Regions from separate parts of the Microbulbifer pacificus genome, predicted to be linked through region 1. Evidence: predicted binding sites of a transcription regulator. Region 1 holds the regulator's gene; the other holds the start of a gene.
What was found. The regulator LexA, encoded in region 1, represses DNA repair genes until DNA is damaged. The targets are predictions, from matches to a motif close to ACTGTNTNTANANACAGT.
Positions count from the first base shown of each region.

Region 1 (5,437 bases):
CGAGCGGGAAATCCGCGCGTTTATTCCCGAAGAGTACTGGACACTGTTTGCGGATACCGAAACGGCCAAGTCCGACGCACTGCGGCTCGAGGTGAAAAAGCAGGGCGGCGAGAACTTCCGCCCCGTCAATGAAGCGCAGGCGATGGCTGCGCTGCAGGCGCTGCAGTCCAGCAACTTTGAAGTCACCGCCCGCGAAGACAAGCCCACCAGTTCCAAGCCCGGTGCACCTTTTATTACCTCCACCCTGCAGCAGGCGGCCAGTAACCGTCTCGGTTTCAGCGTGAAGAAAACCATGATGATGGCGCAGCGCCTGTATGAGGCGGGTTACATCACCTATATGCGTACCGACTCTACCAATCTGAGCGCGGAGGCTGTGGCCTCGGTACGGGATTTTATTGGCGAAAGTTACGGCGAAAAATACCTGCCGGAAAATCCGAATCAATACAGCAGCAAAGAGGGTGCCCAGGAGGCGCACGAGGCCATTCGTCCGTCCGATGTGCGAGTGAAACCCAACATGCTGTCGGGTATGGAACGTGACGCCGAGCGTCTGTATACCCTGATCTGGCAACAGTTTGTGGCCTGTCAGATGACACCGGCGCAGTTCACTTCCACCTCTGTGGTGGTGAACGCCGGTGACTTTGAGCTGCGTACCCGCGGCCGTGTGATCCGTTTTGACGGTTTCCTCAAGGTGGCACCGCCGCAGAGCAAAAAAGATGAAGATCTGGTGCTGCCAGACATCAAGGTTGGCGAAAAGCTCAATCTCAAAAAGCTGGACCCGAAGCAGCATTTCACCAAGCCGCCGGCACGTTTCAGTGAAGCAGCACTGGTAAAAGAACTGGAAAAGCGCGGTATCGGCCGCCCGTCCACCTATGCCTCGATCATTTCCACCATTCAGGATCGCGGTTATGTGCGCTTGGAAAACCGCCGTTTCTACGCGGAAAAGATGGGTGACATTGTCACAGACCGTCTGAGCGAAAGCTTTACCGATCTGATGGACTACGGCTTCACCGCGAGTCTGGAAGAATCTCTGGACGCCGTGGCAGAAGGTAAAAAGGGCTGGAAAGCGTTGCTGGATGAGTTCTACTCCGATTTCAGCAAGCGTCTCGAACAGGCCCAGGATGCCGATGCCGGTATGCGCCGCAATGCGCCAACCGACACGAATATCGAGTGCAGCCAGTGTGGTCGCCACATGCAGATTCGCACCGGTTCCACCGGCGTGTTTCTCGGCTGTTCCGGCTATGCCCTGCCGCCCAAAGAGCGCTGCACCAACACCATGAACCTGGTGTCTGGGGAGGAGGCGATCGACGCGGACAAGGACGAAGAGGCGGAAACCCGCCAGCTGCGAGAAAAACGCCGCTGCCCGAAGTGTGGCACCGCAATGGACAGTTACCTGCTGGATGAGCAGCGCAAACTGCATATCTGCGGTAATAACCCGGACTGCAACGGTTTCGAAGTAGAGAAGGGCACATTTAAGATCAAGGGCTACGATGGCCCGCTGATCGAGTGCGATAAGTGTGGCAGCGATATGCAGCTGAAGTCCGGCCGCTTCGGCAAATACTTCGGCTGTACCAACGACGCCTGTAAAAATACGCGCAAGTTGCTGAAAAATGGCCAGGCGGCGCCACCGAAAATGGACCCGGTACCGATGCCGGAGCTTGCCTGTGAAAAAGTGGACGACACCTACATCCTGCGGGATGGTGCTTCCGGACTGTTCCTTGCCGCCAGTCAGTTCCCGAAAAATCGCGAAACCCGCGCACCGCTGGTGAAGGAGCTGTTGCCGCACAAGGACGAGATTGACTCCAAGTACAGCTTCCTGTTCTCTGCGCCGACGGAGGACAGCGAAGGGCGGGATACCGTGGTGCGATTCAGTCGCAAGACTCAGGAGCAGTATGTGCAGTCCGAAGAGGACGGCAAGGCCACCGGCTGGAAGGCTTTCTACACTGGCGGCAAGTGGCTGGTAGAAGATTCCGGCAGCAAATCTGCGGCACCCAAGAAGGCGGCAGCGAAAAAGGCCCCGGCCAAGAAAGCGACCGCGAAAAAAGCGGCGGCCAAAAAGGCACCTGCCAAAAAATCGCCGGCGAAATAGGTAGCGCAGTGAGCAACCCCTATACCGGTATTGTGGTTTCCGCCCTGCGGAAATCCGAGCTGCTACTGCAGTCCCTGGAAGTTCGTGAAGCCGAAAGCAATCCGCTACTCCAGGCAGCGCTGCTTGAAGGCACGCTGCTGCAGCTGTGGCGGGCGCATCGCGCATTTCTGGCAGAGCAGGGTCACCAGCTGCAGTTGGGTTTCAAGCCCGCTGGCGAGCCGGACACGGCACTCCGGCTTCAGGAGATGGCAGCCGCGCGGGGCAAGTTCAGTGCCGAGGTGGCTGAACTGGTCGGGCTCGAGGAAAATCCAGACAGCTGGTTCAATGCCATGGCCCGCTGCTGGCAAGGGCTGTGGCGCCCTGCGGGCGGCGCCCAGGAGTCTGGCGCCGCCAACAGCGGCGTGCGGACCCTGATTCCCCTGCGTCAGCTGGATAGCAGTTTTTCTGCCAGCCTCGACAGCGAGAGTCTTCGGCACTGGCATCGCCAGCTCAATGAGCTGGTGGTGCGCCAGCGCGCCCAGGGCCAGGAGTGGTAGAGCGGTGGCCTGCCATCGCGCCTGTCCTTGTCTGGCCGCTGATGATTCACTGTTCCCTGTGTTACACTGCCGTCAAATCACGCTGTAACTGGAGAAGTGAATGTCCTCTGAGACTTACGAAATCATCGAGTTGTCCAATGGTGATGTGGCGTTGCGACGCGCCGGTCACAAGGGGGACCCGCTGGTGCGTATCCATTTCTCGGATGAAAGCCTGGAGTTTCTGCGCGAGCACAAGATTGCCATTGCCCGCGCCATGCTGGAGGCGGGTATCGAAGCGGTGCAGGAGATCGGTACTTTGGAGCCAGAGCCCTTCGAAGAGGATGAGCTCGAGGCTACCGAACACACCATTCACTGACGGGTGAAGTGTTCGGCACCTAATTCGATAGGAAAAGCCAAAGCAAATAAAAACGGGGCTCAGTGAGCCCCGTTTTTATTTGCTGGTGTCACAGCCGAGCGCTGCTCACTTTACCCATCAATAGGGGTTCTGGCGAATCACGCCCACTGCCAGACCTTCAATGGCGAAATTCTTATCACGCATATCCACTTCAATAACGTCAAAGTCCTCATTTTCTGGCAGTAGCTGGACCATGGCCTGGTTGCCGCGACGCTTGAAGCGCTTGACGGTAACTTCATCTTCGATCCGGGCCACCACAATCTGGCCGTTGCGGATATTGTCGGTGCGCTGTACCGCGAGCAGGTCGCCGTCGAAGATGCCCGCGTTTTTCATGCTCATGCCGTGCACTCGCAGTAGATAATCGGCCGGAGGATGGAAAAATTCCGCGGGAATTTCGCAATATTCCTCGATATTTTCTTCCGCCAGAATCGGGTTGCCGGCAGCGACGCGGCCGACGATGGGCAGACCACTCTGGTGGCCGGGAATACGAATGCCACGGGAAGCACCGGCCACCATTTCAATTGCGCCCTTGCGCGCAAGTGCTTTCAAATGCTCTTCCGCCGCATTGGGTGAGCGGAAACCCAGTTCCTGGGCAATTTCGGCTCTGGTGGGCGGATAGCCTGTTTCATCCAGATAAGATTTGATCAGTTCCAGTACCTGGGCCTGACGAGCGGTAAGGTTTGTCATGGGCGCTTCCTTTTGTCTGTATTTATATACAGTTGCTGGGATTATATACAGATTTTCCTGCCGCGCAATCCAGGGGGCTGTTGCGTCAGTACTGCTAGACTTGAGGTGACCGGCGAAATCTAAAATCTGGTTCAAACCAGGTCTGCCGGGTTCGCTGTCACAATAAGAAGGAAGCGAAAGGGAGCAGGCATATGCTGGATGCAAAGATGCCGGAAGCGTGGCGTGTACTGCGTATTCAGTCGGAACTCGTTGATGGTATTGAGCGGCTGATTACCCTTAAAGGTGCCGTGACCGTATTCGGCAGTGCCAGGTTCCCGGAAGACGCGGTCGAGTACCAGCAAGGGATGCGCCTCGGCGAGCTACTGGCCAGCGAGGGCATCCCTGTCATTACCGGTGGTGGTCCGGGCATTATGGAGGCATGTAATCGCGGTGCCTTCACCCATGCCGGCGCCTCCATCGGCCTGAATATTGAGCTGCCATTCGAGCAGACGCCCAATCCGTATCTGGATATCCGGCTGAATTTCCGTTATTTCTTCGTGCGTAAATTCATGTTCATGAAGCACGCGGTAGGCTTTATCGCCATGCCCGGAGGCTTCGGCACCATGGATGAACTGTTTGAAGCCCTGACTCTGGTGCAGACGCAAAAAGTTAGGCGCTTTCCCATTGTGCTCGTCGGCAAGCGCTACTGGTCTGGATTATTGGACTGGCTGGTGAATACTGTGCTTGAGCGCGCTTGTATCGACGCCGCTGATCTGGATTTATTCAAACTGGTAGATACCGTGGATGAGGCGGCGGAGATCATCATCGACTACATTCGCCATCGCGAGGATTGAACAAGAGCGTGTTTCGCCAATGTTCTTGCGCCTCAATACTCAGCGCCATTTTCATGGCTGCAGCACTACGCTATCGATGACCATCACCGGGCGGGCGTTTGGCTATTGCGCAAATTCCCCTTGGGCTGAAGTAAATCCTACTTACTTGCTTTCGTCGGTGCCGGGAAACGCTTCGCCTTCAAGGCGGTCTATCGCGGTTTGCGCGGGCGAAAAAATCGGGCTGGTAAACCCGGCATCCTCATCGTCCTGCATTTCTTTCGCCCAAGTGCCATAACCGGCGTTAGCGTCTTCTGGAGCTGCGGCGCCAATAATCGGTAACTGCGGCCAGCTGTGAAAATCTATCTCATCCAGCGTACCGTCGAGATACTGGATCTCGATGGTGCGGGATGGCTGGTCCACGGCGACCACTTCAAACAGGTCTCCACTGTCGAAATTTTCGAACCAGCTGCCGATTTCCGGTGCGATTCTCGCCATGGCATGCCTCCTGTTGTTTATCAATGCTAGGAGCCAATCACTGGCCTGTATTTCCAATCTAGCGTGCGTGGAGTGAGGCTGGTAACCGGGGAGTCCGATATTTGTTAAATAGTGGACAGCGTGTGACCTGGGTGGCGGTTTGGGGATGTGAGGGCCACCGACGCACCAGCGCGGGCGACTATCTGGGAAATGTTCGATTGGATGACGATGTGCTAGTCTCAACTCTTAAACAAACGTTTTAATTGATGGTTTGAATTGGGATGAGTCAGCTGGATACCGTCAACCGGATTCTCGATGCAGCCGAGGTGTTGTTTGCCGAACGGGGCTTTACCGAGACCTCTTTGCGCACAATTACCAGTACCGCCGGAGTGAATCTGGCTGCGGTGAATTATCACTTTGGTTCGAAAAAGGAACTGATTCAGGCGGT
Region 1 covers NZ_CP137555.1:4,087,659-4,093,095, forward strand. The annotation lists gene topA (type I DNA topoisomerase) at 1-2,086, shown strand, start outside; gene R5R33_RS17290 (DUF6586 family protein) at 2,095-2,622, shown strand; gene R5R33_RS17295 (hypothetical protein) at 2,723-2,977, shown strand; gene lexA (transcriptional repressor LexA) at 3,095-3,703, opposite strand; gene R5R33_RS17305 (LOG family protein) at 3,895-4,536, shown strand; gene R5R33_RS17310 (DUF6763 family protein) at 4,678-5,010, opposite strand; gene R5R33_RS17315 (TetR/AcrR family transcriptional regulator) at 5,271-5,437, shown strand, end outside.

Region 2 (5,437 bases), 1.3 Mb from region 1:
GACGACTGAGGCCATGAGCAGCATCAGCATTACCAGCTGTACCAGCAGACTGGCGCTGGAAATCAGCCCCCACAGAGAAAGTTGTTCACCGGCATTCATGTTGTTAACTCACTGCCTTCAATGCTTGATAGATGGATTCGGGTAGAGCGCACGGTTTGCGGCTGGCGTCGTCGACGCAGGCCACTTTGACCACACCCTCGCAAATAATTTCATCGCCGCGCCAGATTTTCTGTTCAAAGGTAACGGCGGCACGCCCCAGCTTGCCGATGGCGGCACTGGCCTGCAATTGGTCGTCTAATATTGCAGACTTTTTATACTGAACCTGCGCTGAATGGACGACCAGTAACAGGCCCTGCTGTGGCATTGCGGGCTTATCATAGCCGAGAGCGCGGACCAATTCTGTGCGGGCGCGCTCCATATACTTTAGATAATTTACGTAATACACGATGCCGCCAGCATCGGTATCTTCGATGTAGACACGAATGGGAATTTGAAAGGGTTCTGACACAAATTGTCCTTAAATCGCCGACCGCGAACTCGGTTTTTCTTGTCTTCTGCGGTTTTGGAGCCGCCGTAAACTCATTAGAAGTGCCGGCGGCGACCAACGATGGACACCATGCTACAGGATGACGACCGGTTCGTCAGGCCCGGTCAGGCTTGGGAATACCGAAATGTTCATACGCCAGCGCGGTCACTACCCGCCCGCGGGGGGTGCGGGTGATATAGCCCTGCTGGATCAGATAGGGTTCGAGCACATCTTCGATGGTATCGCGCTCTTCGCTGATGGCAGCAGCGAGACTATCTACTCCCACCGGGCCGCCATCAAACTTCTCGATCATGGTGAGCAGCATGCGGCGATCGAGCTGATCGAAACCGCGCGCGTCCACATTGAGCATATTGAGCGCGCGATCGGCAGTTTCAGCACACACATGACCGTTGCCTTTCACTTCCGCATAGTCGCGCACCCGACGCAACAGGCGGTTGGCGATACGCGGGGTACCGCGAGCACGGCAAGCCACTTCGCGGGCCCCGCCCTCATCCATCTCCACGCCCATCAGGCGGGCAGACCGGGCAACGATGCTGGTGAGGTCGTCGATATTGTAGAACTCGAGTCGCTGCACAATGCCAAAGCGATCCCGCAGCGGCGAGGTGAGCAGGCCCGCACGCGTAGTCGCGCCCACCAGGGTAAACGGCGGCAGGTCGAGTTTGATCGAACGTGCAGCCGGCCCTTCACCGATCATGATATCGAGCTGGTAGTCCTCCATCGCCGGATACAGCACCTCCTCCACATGGGGGCTCAGGCGGTGGATCTCGTCGATAAACAGCACATCACCGGGTTCCAGGTTGGTCATGATGGCCGCGAGATCGCCGGCTTTTTCCAGTACCGGACCGGATGTGGTCTTGATCGCCACCCCCATTTCGGCGGCGATGATGTTGGCCAACGTGGTCTTACCGAGACCGGGCGGCCCGAATACCAGAGTGTGGTCCAGCGCTTCGTTACGCAACTTTGCCGCCTGGATAAAAATTTCCATCTGCTCGCGCACCACCGGCTGGCCGACGTAATCGGACAGGGATTTGGGGCGCACGGCGCGGTCGTACTGCTCTTCCTGGCCGGAGGGGCCGATGGGTTCAGGGGCGATGAGTCGATCGGCTTCAATCACGGGGCATTCTCAAAAATTCAGGCTCAAAAATTCAGGCTCAGATAATCAGGCCGGAGCCATGCTCTTAAGGGCGTGTCGGATCAGGGTGGCACTGTCGGCGTCGGGCTGATCCTTGGCCGCACGGGCGACCATTTTGCTGGCGTCGGTGGGTTTGTAGCCCAGGGCGACCAGAGCACTTTCGGCTTCGCCAGCGTGGTCCATTTTGGGTTCGGCATTCACCGCCAACAGCGGGATGTCCCCAAGGTCGCCGGCCTGCGGGGTGAGCTTGCCGCGCAGTTCGATGATCAGGCGTTCGGCTGTCTTTTTACCCACACCGGGCACTTTCACCAGCGCACCGACATTGTCGTCGGCCACGCAGCGTGCCAGCGCGGCGCCGTCGAGACCGGAGAGAATCGCCAGCGCCATTTTCGGACCGACACCGTTGACCTTGATCAGGATACGAAACAGCTGGCGATCGGATTCGCGGATAAAACCGAATAGCTGCTGGGAGGTTTCCGATACCGCCAGGTGGGTGTGCAGCTGTACATTGCCGCCCAACTGAGGCAGTTCAAAGATGGTGGTCATGGGGGCGAGCACTTCGTAGCCAACGCCCTGGACGTCTAGCAAAAGTTGCGGTGGCTGAACCGCAGCCAGTTTACCGGTGAGTCTTCCGATCATTGTTGTTCCAGATTTTATTCAAGGTTCCGGGATAGGCGTCTTTCAGACCAGTCAGGTAACACTCAACCGCCCGCGCCGGAATCTGGCGCGCGAGCCTGTGGAGGCCTGAATCAGCGTCTGCATGGTGTGCATGTGGCAAAGCGCCACTGCAAGCGCATCCGCGGCGTCTTCCTGTGGTGACGCCGGCAGTTTCAGCAGGGTTTTCACCATGTGCTGCACCTGCAGCTTGTCCGCCGCACCGTTGCCCACCACAGCCTGCTTCACCTTGCGTGCCTCGTACTCCGACACTGGCAGATCCGCATTGGTGGCGGCGACGATGGCCGCCCCTCGCGCCTGCCCCAGCTTCAGAGCCGAGCCAGCACTCTTGGACATGAATACGTTTTCGATGGCCATCTGCTGCGGTTGATACTGCTGGGCGATCTGACTGACCGCATCGAAAATGAGCTTGAGGCGCTCCGGCAGCGGGGCATCCGGTATGCGGATTACACCACTGGCCACATAGCGTGCGTTCGAGCGCTCCACATCGATCAGGCCGTAGCCGGTCTTGCGCGAGCCGGGATCTATCCCCAGGATTCGGGTCACGGCTGCCAGCCCCCTGTACATTTATACAATTCTGGCGGGAAGTGTCCCAAGGTGATCGCGGGGCGTCAAGGCGAATGGGGAGTCTCGATGTCGAGATACAAAAATGCCCCGACATGCGGGGCACTTTTAACGAAAGACGAAGCCGAGGACTCAGTCCAGCTCCGCCATTACCTCTTCCGGGATATCTGCATTGGTATAGACGTTCTGCACATCGTCCAGATCTTCCAGCATGTCCACCAGTGCCATCACCTTCTCTGCGCCCTCCTTGTCGAGGGCTACGGTGGTAGACGGGATCATTGCGATCTCCGCGCCGCCTGGGGCAAATCCCGCTGCGGAAAGCGCCTCTTTTACCGACATGTAATCGGTAAACTCGGTGGTCACTTCGATACTGCCGTCGTCGCTGGTAACGATATCCTCGGCACCGGCCTCCAGCGCGGCTTCCATCAGTGCATCCTCATCCACGCCGGACTCGTAGAACATCTGGCCCTTGCGGGAAAAGAGATAGGCCACGGAGCCATCGGTTCCCAGGTTGCCGCCGCGCTTGGTGAACGCGTGGCGCACCTCGCTGACGGTGCGGTTGCGGTTGTCGGTGAGGCACTCCACCAGCACCGCGACACCGCCAACGCCGTAACCTTCGTAGGTCACGGATTCGTAGTTGTCGCCGTCATTGGCGCCGGCACCGCGGGCAATCGCCTTGTCGATGGTGTCGCGCTTCATGTTCGCGCCCAGGGCCTTGTCGATGGTGGCACGCAGGGTGGGGTTGTCATCCGGGTTTCCGCCGGCCTTGGCGGCGACGGTCAGCTCGCGAATGATCTTGGTGAAAATCTTGCCCCGCTTGGCATCCTGTGCGGCCTTGCGGTGCTTGATATTGGCCCATTTACTGTGTCCCGCCATCGTCAACTCCCCCGATTTGGCTCCGAAATCCATAGCTTAAAAATGAAAAAGGCTTCCGGTGGCGGCCGGAAGCCTGGACCAGAAGCCGGGTGGGCTTAACCCACCTGCTCCTCTTTGCTGCGCAGGCGAATGCTCAGCTCGCGCAGTTGTTTGGCATCTACTGCGCCCGGTGCATCGGTCATCACACAGGCCGCGCTCTGGGTTTTCGGGAAAGCGATGACGTCGCGGATGGAATCGCTGTTGGTCATCAGCATCACCAGGCGATCGAGACCGAAGGCCAGACCACCGTGGGGCGGCGCACCGTATTTCAGCGCATCCAGCAGGAAGCCGAACTTCTCACGCTGCTCTTCCGCACTGATGCCCAGTGCACGGAATACGATCTGCTGCATCTCCTGGTTGTGGATACGGATAGAACCACCACCCAGCTCGGTGCCGTTCAGTACCATATCGTAGGCGCGGGACAGCGCTTCCAGCGGGTTCTTCTCCAGCTCGTCCGCAGGACAGGACGGCGAGGTGAACGGGTGGTGCAACGCGGTAATGCTGCCATCGTCGTTCTCTTCGAACATGGGGAAGTCCACCACCCACAGCGGCGCCCACTCGGCGACGTACAGGTTCAGGTCTTCGCCCAATTTGCAGCGCAGGGCGCCGAGCGCCTCGGTCACGATTTTGCCCTTGTCGGCGCCGAAGAAGATCAGGTCGCCGTTCTCCGCATGCAGGCGGTCGAGGATGGCTGCGCGCACCTCGTTGGGCAGGAATTTGACGATCGGCGATTGCAGGCCGTTTTCCAGGTCGGACTTGTCGTTGACCTTGATATAGGCGAGGCCCTTGGCACCGTAAATACTGACGAACTTGGTGTAGTCGTCGATCTGCTTGCGGGTCAACTTGTCGTTGCCGCCCGGCACTTTCAGCGCGGTGACACGGCCCTTGGGGTCGTTCGCCGGGGCGGAGAACACCTTGAAGTCGACCTCGGTCATCAGGTCCTTGATGTCCACCAGCTCCAGCGGAATGCGCAGGTCCGGCTTGTCGGAGCCAAACTTGGCGATCGCTTCGCTGAACGGCATGCGCGGGAACTCGCCCAGCTCCACACCTTTCAGCTCTTTGAACAGCTTGCGGATCATGCCCTCGGTGATGGACATGATGGCGTTTTCATCGAGGAAACTTGTCTCGATATCGATCTGGGTGAATTCCGGCTGGCGGTCTGCACGCAGGTCTTCGTCGCGGAAGCACTTGGCGATCTGGTAGTAGCGGTCGTAGCCGGACACCATCAGCAGCTGCTTGAACAGTTGCGGGGACTGCGGCAGCGCGAAGAATTTGCCAGCGTGGGTACGGCTCGGCACCAGGTAGTCACGGGCACCTTCGGGTGTGGCGCGGGTCAGGATCGGGGTTTCGATATCCAGGAAACCCTCGCCATCCAGGTAATTGCGGATGGCATTGGTGATCTTGGAGCGGAACCGCAGGTTGCGCTGCATTTCATTGCGGCGCAGGTCCAGGTAGCGGTATTTCAGGCGCACGTCCTCGCCGACAGCGGTGTGCTCGTCCAGCTGGAAAGGCGGGGTTTCCGCAGAGTTGAGGATTTCCAGCTGCAGACCGTACACCTCGATCTCACCGGTCACCATATTCGGGTTGACCGCTTCCGGCGCGCG
Region 2 covers NZ_CP137555.1:1,184,008-1,189,444, forward strand. The annotation lists gene tolQ (protein TolQ) at 1-99, opposite strand, end outside; gene ybgC (tol-pal system-associated acyl-CoA thioesterase) at 104-508, opposite strand; gene ruvB (Holliday junction branch migration DNA helicase RuvB) at 642-1,661, opposite strand; gene ruvA (Holliday junction branch migration protein RuvA) at 1,707-2,318, opposite strand; gene ruvC (crossover junction endodeoxyribonuclease RuvC) at 2,370-2,900, opposite strand; gene R5R33_RS05405 (YebC/PmpR family DNA-binding transcriptional regulator) at 3,051-3,794, opposite strand; gene aspS (aspartate--tRNA ligase) at 3,890-5,437, opposite strand, start outside.
Region 2: ruvC (crossover junction endodeoxyribonuclease RuvC) is a predicted target of LexA. The motif match lies at 2,913-2,930, and genes of this name have one in related genera.